4 regions of the Chimaeribacter sp. YP20170169 genome follow, and region 1 is predicted to be linked to each of the others. Evidence: predicted binding sites of a transcription regulator. Region 1 holds the regulator's gene; each other region holds the start of a gene.

Region 1 (4,694 bases):
CGATCAACCAGAAGTATGCGATCTTCAAAGAGGTGCGCGGCATGGGGCTGTTGCTGGGCGCGGAGCTAAGCGAGCCGTACCAGAACAGGGCCCGCGATGTACTGACGGCCGCGGCGGAGCAGGGGCTGATGATGCTCAACGCCGGGCCGAATGTGCTGCGTTTTGCGCCGTCGCTGGTGATCGAGTTTGATGACATCCATGAGGGCATGGCGCGGCTGGAGAAGGCCATCGCCACGCTGGCGGGCTAAAGTCCCCGCTACTCTGAAGCCGCCTCCGGGCGGCTTTTTTGATCGCGCTTCACGCGGCGCGCCAGCCAGATGCCGTGGTGCGGGCGCTGTCGCCAGGCCAGGCTGGAGATGGTGTTCATCGCGTTGAGGTGCGAGAGGATGCGGCGCAACGGGCGCTCCATCTCGGTCACTGGCATCTCCGGCGCGCTGTCCGGCGCGCGGAACATCGGGTCTGACGAGGGGTTGCCGTCGGCCGGGCCGTCATACATCAGCCGCTGCTGGCAGCTCTGGAGCGCAATCTCACAGGTCTCCAAATACTCCTGCGCCAGCGCCGGGGTCAGCATGTAGTGATCGCGTGCCAGGATAGTCATCGCGTTCAGGTGCTCAACAATTGACTGGCTGTGCATCACCCAGAGCCGCATGTCAGCCAGGTAGTGGGAGTTGAAGCCCGGCTCCTGCATCGCCTGATTGAGGGCGGTGTAGAGGGTGTTGTGCGTCTGATTGGCCATGATGCGGGTATAGGCCAGCTTTGCCGGATCTGGGTTGGCGCTGAGCAGCAGGCGGATCGCCTCCTGATAGGCTTCCAACGCCTGCCAGGCGTTGTCGCGCAGCTTGCCGCTCTGCCACTGTGGCCAGAGCCAGATGGTGCTGCCAAAGGCCAGCGCGCAACCAATCAGCGTGTCTACTAACCGTGGAATCAGGAAGTTAGCGCCATTTTGCGTCACCAGTTGCAGCGTGTAGACCGCAGTGATGGTCAGCCCCACCATGCCCAGCCCGTAGTTATTGCGCAGCACCAGATAGGCGGCCAGCATGATCAACACCAACAGGCCCAGCATCGCGGCTTGCGGCAGTTGCAGGTGCAGCACGCCAGCGGCCAGCACCAGCCCGGCCAACGTGCCGATGGCGCGGTGCTGGATACGCACGCGCGTGGCGTTGTAGCCGTTCTGGATCACCAGCAGCGCGGTGAGCAGCACCCAATAGGGTTTCGGCAGGTCAAAGAACAGGCCAATCGAGCTGCCGAGCGCCAGCATCACGCCGACGCGTGCGGCGTTGCGCAGCGACATCGATCGCCAGGAGAGATAGCGCTTCAGCGCTGGCCAGAAGGGCAGGCGGTTGCGGCTCTCCATCAGGTTACGGCGATAGAGCGGCCGCTGGGTATGCAACAGGCGCGCGATGCGGTTGAAGTGGTAGTAGCAGAACTGGCCGACCGGGTTATCAGGGTAGCGGTTGGCAATCTTCTCCAGCGCTGCCAGTTCGCCGCCCATCTCAAAGCGGGCGGAGCGGCGGTGGTAGAGCAGGTCATCGGCAATCATCCGCAGCCGCTTGGCGATCACCTCCGCATTGCGGCGGATAATCGCCTCTGCTTGGCTCTGCGCCACCAGTTTCTGCACCTCCTCTGGCTGGTGCAGGCTGACGGTAATGTGCTCCTGGAGATCGAGCGCCACCTGGAAGGCGCGGAACAGCCGCCGATAGTGCGGGTGGCGCTCGCCGGAGAGCATATGCAGTTGCTGATAGACCTGCACAATCAACTCCATCACCTTCTGCTGGCGCTTGAGCAGCGGGGGCAGGGCAGTGTCTGGATCTAGATGCTGGGTCAGCAGGCTGTACTTGGCATCAACGTAGTCACCCAGTTCGCGGTAGAGCAGACTGAGCGATTCACGCATTGGCTGCTCTTTCCACAGCCGGAACCAGCCCCAGGTAAACAGCCCATACCAGAGCGTGCCGAGCACGAACAGCCCCGGTGCCTGCCAGAGCGGCGTGGTGCCAGCCATGCTAAGGGTAAAGATGGCCGCCACCAGCGTGCCGTTGAGCAGCCGGCCATGCAGCGGGCTGATCTCGCCTGTCACGCCGAGCAGCAGCGCCAGCGCCAGCAAAATCAGCGGCAGCGGACAGTGGGCGTAGAGCAAGAGCAGTTGCAGTATCAGGCTGCATCCGGCGAACAGCGTACCGCCAATGGCCAGACGTTTTACATAGCGCCGATGGGGCGTGTCGAGACCGGCGATGTTGCAGCAGGCGGGCACCAGTGAGAAGAGCAAGCCGACCTGGAGCTGGCCGAACGGCAGCGCGATGGCCGCGGGCAGGCAGAGCACCAGCGTTTGCCGCAGGGCGTAGTTGACTTCAGGATGGTAAATAAGACGGCGCCACATGTTCAATCAGGGAAGAACGGCGCAGTGCGGGGGGGCCGCAGCTGCGCCGTGTTGATCCGGGATTAACGAGTGCCGTAGACGACAATCGTTTTGCCGTGGGCGGAGATCAGGTTCTGATCTTCCAGCATTTTCAGGATGCGGCCGACGGTTTCGCGGGAGCAACCTACGATTTGACCAATCTCCTGGCGGGTAATCTTGATCTGCATACCATCGGGGTGGGTCATGGCATCAGGCTGTTTCGCCAGATTGAGCAGGGTCTGGGCGATACGGCCAGTCACATCCAGGAAGGCAAGGTTGCCCACCTTTTCGGAGGTAACTTGCAGGCGGCGCGCCATCTGGGAGGAGAGGCGCATCAGGATGTCCGGGTTGACCTGGATCAGCTGACGGAATTTCTTGTAGGAGATCTCCGCCACTTCACAAGCCGTTTTGGCGCGTACCCACGCGCTGCGCTCCTGGCCCTCTTCGAACAGGCCAAGTTCGCCGATGAAATCCCCTTGGTTGAGGTAGGAGAGGATCATCTCTTTGCCCTCTTCATCCTTGATCAGCACGGCGACCGAACCTTTCACGATGTAGTAGAGCGTTTCAGCCTTTTCACCCTGGTGAATCAGCGTACTTTTGGAAGGGTATTTATGAATATGGCAGTGAGACAGGAACCATTCGAGAGTAGGGTCTGTTTGCGGTTTGCCGAGAACCATTTGCTTTTATCCTCTGTTGTAATCGCTGCCCAAAATCACAGGGCTCAGAGTTCCCTGTACGGCGTTTTGAAAATACGCCTCTTTCAAGAGTATTAACTGTCTGATAATGCTGCAAGGCGGAGGCTGAAAAGTCGCCAAACGGCGGCCTCGTCGTTCCATTGAAAACCTGACCTTGCTCCATACAGAACATTTTGTTTCGGGTTTGTTTTATCACAGCCTGAACCGAGTGTCTTCTGTTGTCTCGCTTCAGCATGATGAAGATCGGCCCGATTGCCTGTTTGGCTGCGAGGGGTTAGGCTATTTTCAGAAAATAATCGGAGGATGAGGCTATGCAGGCACGGGTAAAGTGGGTGGAAGGGCTGACGTTTCTGGGGGAGTCCGCATCGGGCCACCAGATCTTGATGGATGGCAATGCCGGTGACAAGGCACCCAGCCCGATGGAGATGGTGCTGATGTCCGTGGGCGGCTGTAGCGCGATTGATGTGGTCTCCATCCTACAGAAGGCGCGGCAGGATGTGCGCGACTGTGAGGTGCGCCTGACCTCAGAGCGCCGCGACGAGGTGCCGCGCACCTTTACGCACATCAACCTACACTTTGTGGTGAGCGGCAAGGGGCTGACGGAGAAGAGTGTGGAACGCGCCGTCAACCTCTCGGCAGAGAAGTACTGCTCGGTGTCACTGATGATCGGCAAGGCCGCGTCAGTGACCCACAGCTTTGAGATTGTCAGCGTCGAGTGACGCCCAGGGGGCGGCCCGCCGTCCCCGCTTACTTGATGATTTTCCCCTCCAGCAGCCGCTGCACTAGCGGTGCCATGATCAACTCCATCGCCAGCCCCATTTTGCCGCCCGGCACCACCAATGTATTGATATGAGAGATAAATGAGCCTTGCAGCATAGCTAGCAGATAGGGGAAATCGATCGCCCCCAGCCCGCGGAAGTGGATCACCACAAAGCTCTCATCCAGCGATGGGATCGCCTTGGCGGCAAACGGGTTGGAGGTGTCCACCGTCGGCACGCGCTGGAAGTTGATATGGGTGCGGGAGAACTGCGGCGTGATGTAGTTGATGTAATCCTCCATCGACCGCACCACCGAGTCCATCACAGCCTCGCGCGAGTGGCCGCGCTCATTGGTGTCGCGGATCAGCTTCTGGATCCACTCCAGATTGACGATCGGCACCACGCCGACCAGCAGATCCACATGCCGCGCCACGTCGTGGTGCTCGGTCACTACCCCGCCATGCAGCCCTTCGTAGAACAGCACGTCGGTCTCCTCCGGCAGCGGGTGCCAGGGGGTGAAGGTGCCCGGCACCTGATTGTAGGGCACTGCCTCGTCATAGGTGTGGAGGTACTTGCGCGCCTGCCCGTTGCCCTCACGCCCATACTGGATGAAGGTCTGCTCCAGCAAACCGAAGTCATTGGCCTCTGGGCCAAAGTAGCTGACATGCCGGCCCAGGTCGCGCGCCTTGCGGATCGCCATGTCCATCTCAGGTCGGGTGTAGCGGTGGAAGCTGTCGCCCTCCACCTCGGCGGCGCGGATGTTCAGTTGCTGGAAAATTTTGCGGAACGCCAGGCTGGTGGTGGTGGTGCCGGCTCCGCTGGAGCCAGTGACGGCGATGACCGGGTGTT
Region 2 (4,694 bases), 1.6 Mb from region 1:
ACGCACGTTGACGCACAGGCCGATGACCAGCGCGAGCTGCGCCTCTACCCGCTGCGCGGCCACGGCGTCAGCCACGGCAGCCTGTTTGAGGATGATGGCGAGTCATGGGGCTACCAACAGGATGAGGCGCTGTGGCTGACGTGGGAGATGGCCTGCACCGACACCGAGATCCGCCTCACCTTCCAGCGCCGCGGTCACTACCAGCCAGCCTGGCAGGCGCTGCGCCTCACCCTGCCGGCTGGTGAAACCCGCCGCCTGCTGGTGGAGGGCGTCGAGGGCGACACCTGGCAGCGCTGAGACACAGGCATAAAAAAAGCCGGGGGCGTCCCCGGCTTTTTTATCTCTGGCTGCTCGGCGTGGCCGATCAGTAGATGCCCTGACTGCGCAGGTAGTCCTCGTAGTTGCCGCTGAAGTCCACCACCTTGTTCGGGGTGATCTCCAGAATACGGCTGGCGAGGGAGCTGACGAACTCGCGGTCGTGGGAGACGAAGATCAGCGTGCCTTCATACATCTCCAGCGCCATGTTCAGCGACTCGATGGACTCCATGTCGAGGTGGTTGGTCGGCTCGTCCATCACCAGAATGTTGGGCTTCTGCATCATCAGCTTGCCGAACAGCATACGGCCCTTCTCGCCACCGGAGAGTACCTTCACCTTCTTCTTGATGTCGTCCTGGCCGAACAGCAGACGGCCGAGGATGCTGCGCACCGCCTGCTCATCTTCCTTCTCGGATTTCCACTGGCTCATCCAGTCAAAGACCGTCAGGTCGCAGTCGAACTCTTCGGCGTGATCCTGCGCGTAGTAGCCAATGGAGGCATTCTCAGACCACTTCACGGTGCCGTTGTTTGGCGCAATTTCGCCCACCAGCGTCTTCAGCAGGGTGGTCTTACCGATGCCGTTAGTACCCAGCACCGCGACCTTCTCGCCCACTTCCACCATCAGGTTCAGCTTCTTGAACAGCAGGCCGTCGTCGTAGCCTTTTGACAGCTCCTGCACTTCCAGCGCGTTACGGAACAGCTTCTTCTCTTGGTCGAAGCGGATATACGGGTTCTGGCGGCTGGAGGCTTTCACCTCATCCAGCTGGATCTTGTCGATCTGGCGCGCACGCGAGGTGGCCTGCTTGGATTTGGAGGCGTTGGCGCTGAAGCGGCTGACGAAAGATTGCAGCTCGGCAATCTGCGCCTTCTTCTTGGCGTTGTCAGCCAGCAGGCGCTCACGCGCCTGCGTGGCGGCGGTCATGTATTCGTCGTAGTTGCCCGGATAGACGCGCAGTTCGCCGTAGTCCAGATCGGCCATGTGGGTGCAGACCATGTTCAGGAAGTGACGGTCGTGCGAAATGATGATCATGGTGCTGTTGCGCTCGTTGAGCACCTGCTCCAGCCAACGGATGGTGTCGATGTCCAGGTTGTTGGTCGGTTCGTCCAGCAGCAGGATCTCCGGGTCGGAGAAGAGGGCCTGAGCCAGCAGCACACGCAGCTTGAAGCCCGGCGCGATCTCACTCATCGGGCCGTAGTGCTGCTCCACCGGGATACCGACGCCCAGCAGCAGTTCGCCAGCCCGCGCCTCGGCGGTGTAGCCATCCATCTCGCCGTAGGCCACTTCGAGGTCAGCCACCTTGTAGCCATCCTCTTCGCTCATCTCCGGCAGGGCGTAGATGCGGTCGCGCTCCTCTTTCACCTGCCACAGTTCGACGTGGCCCATGATGACGGTGTCCAGCACAGTGTAGTTTTCATAAGCGAACTGATCCTGGCGCAGCTTGCCCAGACGTTCGTTCGGGTCGAGGAAGACGTTGCCCGCGCTCGGCGTCAGATCCCCGCCGAGGATCTTCATGAAGGTCGATTTGCCGCAGCCATTGGCGCCAATCAAACCGTAACGGTTGCCGCCGCCAAACTTGACGGAGATATTTTCGAACAGCGGCTTGCTGCCGAACTGCATGGTGATGTTGTTAGTACTTAACACAACGCTCGCTCTTGGTTTGGAATGTGATGAGGCGCGCATTATGCCACAACCGGCAGGCGGGATCGCGCAGGATTTTGCGCAAAACTTAGCCAGACGGGCAAAAAGTCAGCCAAAAAAGCAAAAACCCGGCCGGGGCCGGGTTTGCGCGTCTGGGACGGGGATCAGAAGCTGTAGCCGATCACCGCGTAGTAGCCCCAGCCGGTGGACTTGACGTCGAAGTTGCCCTTGCCGAAGTTCAGCTCGGTGCCATCCTGCCATTGGCCGCCGTTGTGGAAGTAACGCGCCACAAAGGAGTAGTGCCAGTGCGCGTAGTTCAGCGCCAGAATGTGGCTGGAGGCGATGGAGTTGCTGGTGCGCGCCTTGTTGCCGTTTTCGTTCAGGTCAGAGCCCCAGTCAAAGTTGGTGAAGCCGATGTAGCTGACGTGGCCGCCCCAGACATCGCCCAGCGGCAGGAAGTATTTCACCTTGAAGCGGTAGCCATCCCAGCTGTTTTCGTTGGCGGCGCTGTAGTTCTCCCACTGGTACTTGGCGTAGACGTTCAGTGACAGGTTCAGCGGAGTGTGGGTGTCGATGTCGGTGCCCAGACCCATGTACCAGGTGTTCTGGCGGTTGTCGCTGTCCGGCCCCATGTCAAAGATGTAGTTGTTGGCGAAGTACCACTCTTTGAACGGCCCGAAACTCAGGTCAGTGCCAGTCAGCTTGTCGATGGAGAAGCGCGGTTCGATCTCCATGAACAGCGGGGAGCCGTTTTTGTCCCAGATACCGACGTCGTTGCCATTGCCGACGCCAAAAGCTTTTGGCACGTCCACATAGCCGTAGAAGTCGAACCAATCCTTGTGGGCAAAGGCTTCATACTCCAGGTAGAGATCGTTGTTCAGCTGCGGCCCGAAGCGGGTGTGGTAGCTGCCCACCACGTTGACGCTCTGTTTCCACCAGTCGGAGAGGTACTCACCCTGTGTGTCATCCGCCATTGAGGTGGCGCTGTAAGAGAGGGCAGCCAGAGCGCCCGCGGCGAGAAGAGTTTTATTCATTGTCATTACCAGTGCTTTAAAGGGCGGTTCCCTGCCAAACGGGGATGTGGTGAACCACACAACATGCGGCAGCGTTATTGCTCATTCAGGTGTGTCATCAGGAGCCACTTAGCCGGTCGGTGAGCAGCCGTAATGAGGGGCGGCGCTCCAAACCTTGTTACCGGCAATAATCAGGTGTCACTTAATATGCGATTATGTCAAAAAATGTCAATTTTAGTTGCATAGTGATACATGTTTTTCGTGAGGACGATCACAATCTGTAACGGGCCGTAAAGATACTGTTTTTTTGCGGCCACGCAATCGTTTACTTAGCCAGACGCAATCGGTGGCGTCCGTTTGCTGGCTTTTCAGGCAGGAAAGGTCAGGAAGTGGGCGGGAAGTGGGCGGGCATCTCGCCGCGCCCTATTGCGATCGCCAGGCAGCGCGGCGGCTGCGCGCCAGCGGCTCCCACAGCAGCACTGCCAGCAGGATCAGCGTCGCCAGACCATTGGTGGTCAGCAGGTCGGCATAGCCGCTTACCGGCAGTAGCAGCGCCAGCGCCAGCAGCCCAATCAGGTGCTGGCGTGGTATCCGCAGGCCGCGCCGGTACTGCCACAGCATCAGTGCCGCCAGCCAGGCCAGCGGCGCGCCGACCAGCACACAGGCGGCTGGCAGGTGGGTGGCCTGCATCGGGTAGGCGATGACGTGCGCATTGCCCACCGTCCAGGCACAGAGGGCGATGATCATCACCACATGGGTCAGGTGGCCGCTGCTGCCCGGCCACGCCGGGCGCACCGGCTGTGCCAGCGCGGCATAGTAGAGGCACCAGATCGCCAGCGCCCCCAGCAGCGCGGAGAGCGCCGCCAGCAGCACCGGCGTGCTGGGTGGCAGGTCACTCAGCGCAGTGATGGTCATCCAGGCGGCCAGCACCAGCAGCGCGGTGACCACCATCAGGTAACGGGAGAGTGTTCTTGGCATCTTGGTTCTCTCCAGCAAGCAGGGGGAAGGCCCACGTTACCCGATTTTTTTGACAAAAAATCGTGCCTGCGTGAAATTCAGACAGTTCGGCGCATGTCGATATGGGGAATCCCATCCTCATCATAGACTTCCGAGCAGGGCGAGAAGCCAAAATCGCGGTAGAACGCTTGCAAGTGGGCCTGCGCCATCAGCGTGCGCCCCAGTTGCTGTCCGCGCGCAAAGGGCGCGACCACCACCCGGCCAATCGCTACCTCCTCGCCCGGCAGCAGGCGGGCGTAGGCCGCCAGCCGCCCCTGTTGCCAGCACAGCAGGTGGCGCGTGCCCGATGCCAGATCGCGCCCATCCACATCCAGATAGGGGCAGGTCTGCTCCACCACAAACACTTCACAACGCAGCGCCAGCAGCGCGTAGAGCGGCGCGGCGCCCAGTTCACTGTGGTGCAGATCTTGCCAATACATGTCAGCCATAATAATTCCCAAGTTAATCATTTAGATTATTTATAATAAAAATCCTATTTTCCCCACGCGTTTTCCCCACTCACCGGCGGAAAATATTATCCCTTAAAAATCATATAATTATACTCAACTCCGTCAATGTAGCAATCGTGAAATCATGATTCGCTTGTTCCTGCTCATCAGCTGAGTATATTCCGCCAAATCTTTTTTCCAGGAAAACGTAACCATGAAACCAATTGTGAAATATGGCCTGGCGGCCCTGATGCTGACCAGCCTGACTGCGTGTGACAACGC
Region 3 (4,694 bases), 860 kb from region 1:
GTCAGCGTTGGCGTCCAGCCCCGGCGGGAAGGTGCCGGTGGAGGCTTCCGCCGCCTTGCCCAGCCCCAGTCGGCTCATGTTCGGCATATGCAGCGGCCCCTTGCGGCCCACGTCAGCCTCGCCGCGCGCGCAGGCTTCGGCAATGTGTCCCAGCGTGTCGGCACCTTTGTCGCCAAACCGTTCGGCGTCTGCGCTGTGGCCGATACCGAAAGAGTCCAACACCATGATAAACGTACGTTTCATTCTGTTCTCCTGCGTGTGTTTACGCGTTTGTGCGGCGGGCTGCCAGCCGGGCCACAGGGCTACGCGAAAGGGTGACCGTTATGCCCGGATGCGTTGGTAGATGACCGGCGTCGCCTCCGGCGGTTGCTCGCCGAGCGTGATAGCGGCGCGTACCGCCTCCGCCGCTTGCCACCAGGACTCCTCGCTGTTGGCGTGGATCATCGCCAGCGGCTGCTGGGTGTCCACCTGCTCGCCCAGCCGGGCCACCGAGGTCAGGCCGACGCTATAGTCGATGCTGTCCGACGCCCGCCGGCGGCCACCCCCGAGGGTCACCACGGCCATGCCCAGCGCGCGGGTGTCCACGGCGCGGATATAGCCCTTCTCCGTCGCATAGACCGGTTTGCTCAGCGTCGCCGCCGGCAGATAACGATCGTAGTGCTCAATAAAATCGGTGGGGCCGCGTTGGGCGGCCACCATCCGGCCAAAGATCTCTGCCGCCGCGCCGTTGTCCAGCACGGTTTGCAGTTTGGTGCGGGCCTCGGCGTCATCCTTCGCCAAGCCGCCCGACAGCAGCATCTCCACGCAGAGGGCCATCGTGACCTCAAACAGGCGTGGATTGCGGTATTCGCCGGTCAGGAAGCGCACGGCTTCGCGCACCTCGACCGCGTTGCCAGCGCTGGAAGCCAGCACCTGGTTCATGTCCGTCAGCAGCGCCGTGGTGTTGCAGCCTGCGCCATTGGCGACGCCAACAATCGCCTGCGCCAGCGACTCGGACTGTTCGTAGGTCGGCATGAACGCGCCGGAGCCTACCTTCACGTCCATCACCAGCGCGTCCAGTCCCTCGGCCAGCTTTTTCGCCAGAATCGAGGCGGTGATCAGCGGGATGGAATCTACGGTGGCGGTGATGTCACGCGTGGCGTAGAAACGCTTGTCCGCCGGTGCCAGCGAGCTGGTCTGGCCGATGATCGCCACCCCTACCTGCTGGATGATGGTACGGAAGCGGGCATCATCCGGGAAGATGTCGAAGCCGGGAATCGCCTCCAACTTGTCCAGCGTACCGCCGGTGTGACCAAGGCCGCGCCCGGAGATCATCGGCACGTAGCCGCCGCACGCCGCCACCATCGGCCCCAGCATCAGCGACGTCACGTCGCCGACGCCGCCGGTGGAGTGCTTGTCCACCACCGGGCCATTCAGCCCCAGACTCTGCCAGTTCAGCACCGTGCCCGAGTCGCGCATCGCCATCGTCAGCGCCACGCGCTCCGGCATGGTCATGTCATGGAAATAGATGGTCATCGCCAGCGCGGCGATCTGACCCTCTGAAACCTGGTTGTCGCGAATGCCATTGATGAAGAAGCGAATTTCCTCTTCTGTCAGCGGCTGGCCGTCACGTTTTTTTCGAATAATTTCTTGTGCCAGAAACAAGGTGTCCCCCTTGCGTCACATGAGTGAAGGCCGCGCCGGAAAACCGGCGCGGCAGGCCCATCAGTAGCCGCCGTTTGCGTTGCCGCTGGCATGGCCCAGCGTGGTCAGCAAGCTGGCTAGCAGGCTGGAGGCACCGAAGCGGAAGTGGCGCGCGTCGGCCCACTGGTCGCCCATGATGCGCCCGGCAATCGCCAGATAGTGCGCCGCGTCTTCCGCGGTGCGCACACCGCCAGCCGGTTTGAAGCCGACCTGCTCACCGACGCCCAGATCGTGGATCACCTGGATCATCAGCTCGGCGCTCTCTGGCGTGGCGTTGACCGGCACCTTGCCGGTGGAGGTCTTGATGAAGTCTGCGCCCGCCTTGATGGCGATCTCGGACGCCTTACGGATCAGCGCCGCCTGCTTCAGCTCACCGGTTTCGATGATCACTTTCAGCAGCACGTTAGCTGACGCACAGGCCTCTTTGCAGGCTTTCACCAGCTCAAAGCCCACTTGCTCGTTGCCCGCGATCAGCGCCCGGTAGGGGAAGACCACGTCCACCTCATCCGCGCCGTAGGCGATGGCCGCGCGGGTTTCTGCCAGCGCGATCTCCACGTCATCATTGCCATGCGGGAAGTTGGTCACGGTAGCGATGCGGATCTCAGGGGTGCCCTGCTCACGCAGCGCCTTGCGGGCCACCGGGATAAAGCGCGGGTAGATGCAGATGGCCGCGGTGTTGCCAGCCGGGCTTTTCGCCTGACGGCAGAGCGCAATCACCTTCTCATCGGTGTCGTCTTCGTTCAGGGTGGTTAAATCCATGAGGCTCAGCGCACGCTGCGCTGCGGCGGTTAAATCGGTCATATGACTCTCCAACAGTTATCGTTGCTGACAACCACGATCAGGTCTGAGGGCAACGCACTCTACAGGTTGGCGAGCGGACTTGGTTCCGTGAAGAGCAGGCGGGCACGCAGGCGCATACCACCGTTGAGATCCTTCTCACCGCACTAGCCGGCGCCGGCCAGCGTTGGCTATTGAAACATGCATAAGGGGACGCTTATGTGTTCTGTTTCACAAAATCTGAAAGCCAATTGTAACGCGTTTAGATTACATGTGACAGACATCACATGTTAATCGTTTCAAGCTCAGAAAATGACCGCAATTATGAGTGTACACCAGGCTACCTGGCCCGGTGCGCCGTCCCGGCCCGCAGGCCGCGCTGGCAGGGATTTGCAAGGCAGGATGTTATAATAGTCACAACGGGAAGAGAATGGGATTTCCGCGCCAGCGGTGAAAAGTTTTGTCAACCGGTATACAAACGCCGTGGCCCGGCAGCAAAAATGTTATTTTTATTACATTGCTTTTTCAGACTGGTCAGCCAGCAGCGGCAGGTTAAAGATGCGGCGGGTATTGGCATTCAGGGCGGCGGCAATCTCTTCGGCCGGTTCACTGCGCAACTGGCAGAGCACCTCAAAGGTCAGCGCCGCGCGCTCCGGCCGATTGGGCTGGCCTTGGTAACCGGCCAGCGGCATGTCGGGGGCGTCGGTCTCCAGCAGCAGCGAGGAGAGCGGCAACGCGGCGAGGGTACGCCGGGTCTTCTGCGCCCGCTCATAGGTGATGGTGCCGCCGACGCCAATCGCGTAGCCCAGCTTGATGAAGGCTTCTGCCTGCGACTGGCTGCCAGCAAAGCCATGCACCACGCCGGTGGCTGGCAACTTATGTTGACGCAGCATCGCCGCCAGCGGGTCATGGGTGCGGCGCGAGTGCAGGATCACCGGCAGGTTCGCCTGCTTCGCCAGATGGAACTGCGCCGCCAGCAGCGCCTTCTGCCGCTCAAAACGCGGATTCTCCATATAGAGATCCAAGCCAATCTCCCCCACCGCCACGCACTTGGGGTCGGGCTGCCGCAGGCGATCGGCCAGTGCCGCCAGCGCCGCGTCATCATGCCGGTCGATGAACAGCGGGTGCAGCCCGAGGGCGGCAAAGAGCGCCGGATGGCTGGCGGCCAGCTCGCTGACGAGGGCAAAGCGGTCGGCGCTGATGGCTGGCACAATGATCTGCCGCACGCCGTGCGCCGCCGCCTGCGCGATGCTCTGTTGCGCGTCATGCACAAAGGGCGGGAAATCAAAGTGGCAATGGGTATCAATAAAGTAACGTGGAAGGGTCATCCGGCCTGCTCCTGATCATCGGGTTCCTCATTTTGCGCCACTGGCGGCGCATCGGCCAGCAGTCCGCTGACGGCATCGCTCACGGCGGCCACCAGTGGCGCGTCGGTGACCAGCGGCGTATTGGCCGGTTCGCCCGCGGGCGGCGGTGGCGTGCCAGCGAGCACGGCGTCCGGCACCTTGGTGAGCGGCAGGATGTCTGGCACCTGATCGTCCTGCGGCAACAGCCAGTGGGCAACGGTGGCGAGGAAGTAACGCGCGCAGCGCCGTCCGAGGTGATAGTCGCGGTTCAGCGCTGGCAGGCGGCTGCCGAGCGCCCGGCTGGCCAGTGGTTTAGGCGGGAAGATCTCAAAGATGCGCAGGTTGTCCGGCGGCTGTTCGATGAATTGCTGGATGCGGCGATAGCTCTGCTCATGGTGCTGCATCATGTGGATCAGCTGTTGCAGGCTGCTTTCGCTCAGCCACTGCTCCATCCGTTTCATCCACTGCGGCGTGTAGAACATCTGCGACGGCACCGTGCGGATGACGATGATGGTATCCGCGCCGCGCTGCCACGCCTCTTCCACCGGGATGGCCGCGCTGATGCCGCCATCCTGGTAGCTCACCCCCTCCAGCTCCACCCCCTGCCGGTAAAAGCCGGGAATGGCGCTGGAGGCCTTGAGCACCGACAGCCAGTTCTCCGGCGTCGGCGCAAAGTAAACCGGCGAGTAGTCATCGCTGCGGCAGGCGCACATCAGGAATTCCCGGCCATTGCCGAGGTAGTCGGAAGCCTGCCCCAACGCCAGCGGCATCTGTTGGTGGGTTGCCTCCACCAGCCAGTCGAGATCGATCAGGTGGCCGCCGCGCACAAAGCGCAAAGGGTTGAAGAACTGGGGAGCGGTAGTGTAGCGGGAGATCACGCGCCGGGCA
Region 4 (4,694 bases), 180 kb from region 1:
GAGATTGGCCACGGCCGTCTGGCGAAGCGTGGCGTGCTGGCAGTGATGCCGGAAGCAGACTCCTTCCCGTACACCGTACGTGTGGTATCTGAGATCACCGAATCCAACGGCTCCTCCTCCATGGCGTCCGTGTGTGGTGCTTCTCTGGCACTGATGGACGCTGGCGTGCCGATTAAAGCCGCTGTTGCGGGCATCGCGATGGGTCTGGTGAAAGAGGGTGAAAACTTTGTGGTTCTCTCTGACATTCTGGGTGACGAAGACCACTTGGGTGACATGGACTTCAAAGTGGCGGGCAGCCGTGAAGGCATCACCGCCCTGCAGATGGACATCAAAATCGAAGGCATTACCCGCGAAATCATGCAGGTTGCCCTGAATCAGGCCAAAGGTGCGCGTCTGCACATCCTGGGCGTGATGGAGCAGGCCATCAGCACCCCGCGTGGTGATATCTCTGAATTCGCGCCGCGCATTCACACCATCAAAATCAATCCTGATAAAATCAAGGATGTGATTGGTAAAGGCGGCTCGGTAATCCGTGCACTGACCGAAGAGACCGGCACCACCATTGAAATCGAAGATGATGGCACTGTGAAGATCGCAGCGACCGACGGTGATAAAGCGAAATACGCTATCCGTCGTATCGAAGAGATCACCGCTGAGATCGAAGTGGGCCGTATCTACCAGGGTAAAGTGACCCGTATCGTTGACTTCGGTGCCTTCGTGGCCATCGGCGGCGGTAAAGAGGGTCTGGTACACATCTCTCAAATCGCTGACAAGCGCGTCGAGAAAGTGACCGACTACCTGGAGATGGGTCAGGAAGTGCCAGTGAAAGTCCTGGAAGTTGATCGTCAGGGCCGTGTCCGCCTGAGCATCAAAGAAGCGACTGCCCAGTCTACAGAAGCGGCTGCGCCTGAAGCAGAATAACTGTTGATGCAGTTTTACAGCGCCTTACCGCCGGTAGGGCGCTGTTCGTATCGCGAGGGCAGGAGGCTTTCGTGTTAAGCAAGCGGATGACAGGACGATCATCCAATGTTTGTCTTCGGGAGTGGGAAATGAAGCCTTTCTTGCGCTGGTGTTATGTTGCGACAGCACTTATGCTGGCAGGATGCAGCAACCATGATTGGCGTAAAGACGACGTTCTGGCAATTCCTTTGCAGCCTACGCTGCAGCAGGAAGTGATCCTGGCGCGCATGGAACAAATCCTTGCCAGCCGGGCATTGACAGATGATGAGCGTGCGCAGTTGTTATATGAGCGTGGAGTGCTGTATGATAGCCTTGGATTACGGGCGCTGGCGCGAAACGACTTTTCACAGGCGCTGGCGATTCGTCCCGACATGCCGGAAGTTTTCAACTACCTGGGCATTTACCTAACGCAGGCAGGCAATTTTGATGCTGCCTATGAAGCGTTTGATTCTGTACTAGAGCTTGATCCAACTTACAACTACGCGCGTTTAAACCGAGGCATCGCACTGTATTACGGTGGCCGATACCCCTTAGCGCAGGATGATCTGCAGGCGTTTTATCAAGACGACCCAAATGATCCCTTCCGTTCGTTATGGCTTTACCTGGTGGAGCGAGAGATCGATCCCAAGCAGGCAGAAGCCGCGCTGGAACAGCGTTACGAAAAAGCGGACAGAGGGCAATGGGGATGGAATATTGTCGAATTCTACCTTGGCAACATCAGTGAAAGTACGCTGATGGATCGCCTGAAGGCAGATGCAACGGATAACACTTCGCTCGCTGAGCATCTCAGTGAAACTGACTTCTATTTAGGTAAACACTACCTGAGTCTGGGGGACAAGAGCAGCGCTTCGGCACTGTTCAAACTGACGGTCGCTAACAACGTTCATAACTTTGTTGAGCACCGCTATGCATTGTTGGAATTGGCGCTATTAGGCCAAGAGCAAGACGACCTATCAGAATCGGACCAGCAATAGCTGACGGACACTTATCAGCCTGATTTACCTTGGTTTTACCATCGTCAAATCGCCTTAACAGGCGAGGGTTTTTTTGTCCGTTTATTAACTTATTTGAGCCGGTTCACACTTTTCAATGAAAATGACTGAAAATTTTCTCGACGAGTTACGTAGACTGGCCGCCATCTCTCATGAGGCACGTGTACATGACTACTGAGTTTGAAACCTCTTTTGCTGACCTGGGGCTTTCCGCTCCTATCCTTACCGCTCTGACTGAAATGGGTTACGAAAAACCCTCTCCGATTCAGGCGGAATGTATCCCACATCTGCTGAACGGCCGTGACGTACTGGGTATGGCACAGACCGGCAGTGGTAAAACCGCCGCGTTCTCGCTGCCGCTTCTGCACAATGTCAAAGCGGAGCTGAAAGCGCCACAGGTGCTGGTACTGGCACCGACCCGTGAACTGGCTGTTCAGGTTGCTGAAGCCTGCACCGAGTTCTCCAAACACATGCACGGCGTCAACGTGGTTGCCCTGTACGGCGGCCAGCGTTATGACGTACAGCTGCGCGCACTGCGTCAAGGCCCACAGATTGTGGTCGGTACGCCGGGCCGTCTGCTGGACCACCTGAAGCGTGGCACCCTGGACCTCTCTAACCTGAGCGGTCTGGTACTGGACGAAGCCGATGAAATGCTGCGTATGGGCTTCATCGAAGACGTTGAAACCATCATGGCGCAGATCCCGGCTGAACATCAGACCGCGCTGTTCTCCGCGACCATGCCGGAAGCGATCCGTCGCATTACCCGTCGCTTCATGCAGGAGCCGCAGGAAGTGCGCATCCAGTCTAGCGTGACGACCCGCCCGGACATCAGCCAGAGCTACTGGTCTGTCTACGGTATGCGCAAAAACGAAGCGCTGGTGCGTTTCCTGGAAGCAGAAGACTTTGATGCGGCGATCATCTTCGTGCGTACCAAAAACGCGACTCTGGAAGTGGCTGAAGCGCTGGAGCGCAGCGGTTACAACAGCGCCGCGCTGAACGGCGACATGAACCAGGCGCTGCGTGAGCAGACCCTGGAGCGCCTGAAAGATGGCCGCCTGGACATCCTGATCGCAACCGACGTAGCGGCCCGTGGCCTCGACGTTGAGCGCATCAGCCTGGTGGTGAACTACGATATTCCGATGGATTCTGAATCCTACGTGCACCGTATCGGCCGTACCGGTCGTGCAGGCCGTGCAGGCCGCGCGCTGCTGTTCGTTGAGAACCGTGAGCGTCGTCTGCTGCGCAATATCGAGCGCACCATGAAGCTGACTATTCCAGAAGTAGAACTGCCGAATGCAGAACTGCTGGGTGAACGCCGTCTGGCCAAGTTTGCCGCTAAAGTACAGCAGCAGCTGGAGAGCAGCGATCTGGACATGTACCGCGCGCTGCTGGCTAAGCTGCAACCGGAAGAAGAGCTGGATATCGAAACCTTGGCTGCCGCGCTGCTGAAGATGGCACAGGGCGAGCGTCCGCTGATTCTGCCGCCGGACCCGGTATTCAAACCGCGTCAGCGCCGTGAGTTCAACGATCGTGACGATCGTCGTGGTGACCGTCCGGATCGTGGCGATCGCCGTGATGCACGTGATGGCGACCGTCCGCGTCGTGAGCGTCGTGAAGTGGGCGATATGGAGCTGTACCGCATTGAAGTGGGCCGTGATGATGGCGTTGAAGTGCGTCACATCGTTGGCGCGATCGCTAACGAAGGCGACATCAGCAGCCGTTACATTGGTAACATCAAGCTGTTCGCGACCCACTCCACCATCGAGCTGCCGAAAGGTATGCCGGGCGATCTGCTGTCGCACTTCACCCGCACTCGTATCCTGAACAAGCCGCTGAACATGCAGCTGTTGGGTGATGCGCAGCCGCGTGAACGCCGTGAGCGTCGCGAAGGCGGTGCTGGTGAGCGTCGTGAAGGCGGCCGTGGTGGTCGTACTTTCAGCGGTGAACGCCGTGAAGGTGGTCGTGGTCGTCCGTTCAACGGTGAACGCCGTGAAGGTGGCGAGCGCCGCCCAGCTGGCAACCGTGACGGCCAGCGCGCCCCGCGTCGTTTCGGTGATGCGTAAGCACATCCGGTAATATAAAAAAACCAGCCTGCGGGCTGGTTTTTTTTTGCCTGAAATTCAGCGTGCTTAGCGGATGCGGCTCTCTTTCACCAAATCCGGGTGCACCTGCGCCACGATCTCAAAGGAGCGCAGGCGAGCCTGATGGTCAAAAATCTGGCCATTGATCATCAACTCATCCGCCTCTGTCTCACGCAGCAGCGCTTGCAGGCCGTGACGGACGCCCTGTTGGTCACCCACCACCGACATCCGCAGCGACTGCTCCACGCCGAAGCGTTCAGCCGGTGACCAGAGGCTGTTGATGTCATCAACCGGCGGCGGCAGCGGGCCGGGGTGGCCACGGCGCAGGTTGATAAACTGCTGCTGGTTGGAGGTAAACATGCGCTGTGCCTCTTCCTGAGTATCGGCGGCAATCACGTTGACGCAGACCATCGCGTAGGGCGTAGGCCAACGTTCAGATGCTTTGTAGTTGCTGCGGTAGACCGCCAGCGCCTGATAGAGCATGTCGGGCGCGAAGTGGGAGGCGAACGCAAACGGCAGGCCAAGCGCCGCCGCCAACTGGGCGCTGTAGAGACTGGAGCCAAGCAGCCAGATGGGCACATGCAAGCCCTGGCCCGGCACGGCCTGTACCGGCTGGTTCGGCTGGGCATCGCCAAAGTAGAATTGCAACTCCTGCACATCC

What was found. Region 1 encodes CRP, which controls carbon source genes, mostly activating them, when cyclic AMP is high. Its sites were predicted from a motif close to ATGTGANNNNNNTCACAT; they were not measured.
Region 2: ACK3SD_RS11715 (ABC-F family ATPase) is a predicted target of CRP. The motif match lies at 1,979-1,996, and genes of this name have one in related genera.
Region 3: deoC (deoxyribose-phosphate aldolase) is a predicted target of CRP. The motif match lies at 2,732-2,749, and genes of this name have one in related genera.
Region 4: yrbN (protein YrbN) is a predicted target of CRP. The motif match lies at 2,026-2,043, and genes of this name have one in related genera.

The regions. Positions count from the first base shown of each region.
Region 1 is NZ_CP176824.1:264,553-269,246, forward strand. It holds gene argD (bifunctional acetylornithine/succinyldiaminopimelate transaminase) at 1-248, shown strand, start outside; gene ACK3SD_RS01140 (YccS/YhfK family putative transporter) at 257-2,374, opposite strand; gene crp (cAMP-activated global transcriptional regulator CRP) at 2,437-3,069, opposite strand; gene ACK3SD_RS01150 (OsmC family protein) at 3,399-3,806, shown strand; gene ACK3SD_RS01155 (phosphoribulokinase) at 3,835-4,694, opposite strand, start outside.
Region 2 is NZ_CP176824.1:2,585,349-2,590,042, forward strand. It holds gene ACK3SD_RS11710 (glycoside hydrolase family 31 protein) at 1-297, shown strand, start outside; gene ACK3SD_RS11715 (ABC-F family ATPase) at 365-1,957, opposite strand; gene ACK3SD_RS11720 (nucleoside-specific channel-forming protein Tsx) at 2,119-2,988, opposite strand; gene ACK3SD_RS11725 (low temperature requirement protein A) at 3,391-3,945, opposite strand; gene ACK3SD_RS11730 (GNAT family N-acetyltransferase) at 4,023-4,403, opposite strand; gene ACK3SD_RS11735 (DcrB/PsbP domain-containing protein) at 4,627-4,694, shown strand, end outside.
Region 3 is NZ_CP176824.1:3,304,978-3,309,671, forward strand. It holds gene deoB (phosphopentomutase) at 1-243, opposite strand, end outside; gene deoA (thymidine phosphorylase) at 322-1,644, opposite strand; gene deoC (deoxyribose-phosphate aldolase) at 1,705-2,484, opposite strand; gene ACK3SD_RS15065 (TatD family hydrolase) at 2,973-3,788, opposite strand; gene ACK3SD_RS15070 (patatin-like phospholipase family protein) at 3,785-4,694, opposite strand, start outside.
Region 4 is NZ_CP176824.1:441,572-446,265, forward strand. It holds gene pnp (polyribonucleotide nucleotidyltransferase) at 1-921, shown strand, start outside; gene nlpI (lipoprotein NlpI) at 1,050-1,934, shown strand; gene yrbN (protein YrbN) at 2,056-2,130, shown strand; gene ACK3SD_RS02095 (DEAD/DEAH family ATP-dependent RNA helicase) at 2,120-4,015, shown strand; gene ACK3SD_RS02100 (luciferase-like monooxygenase) at 4,082-4,694, opposite strand, start outside.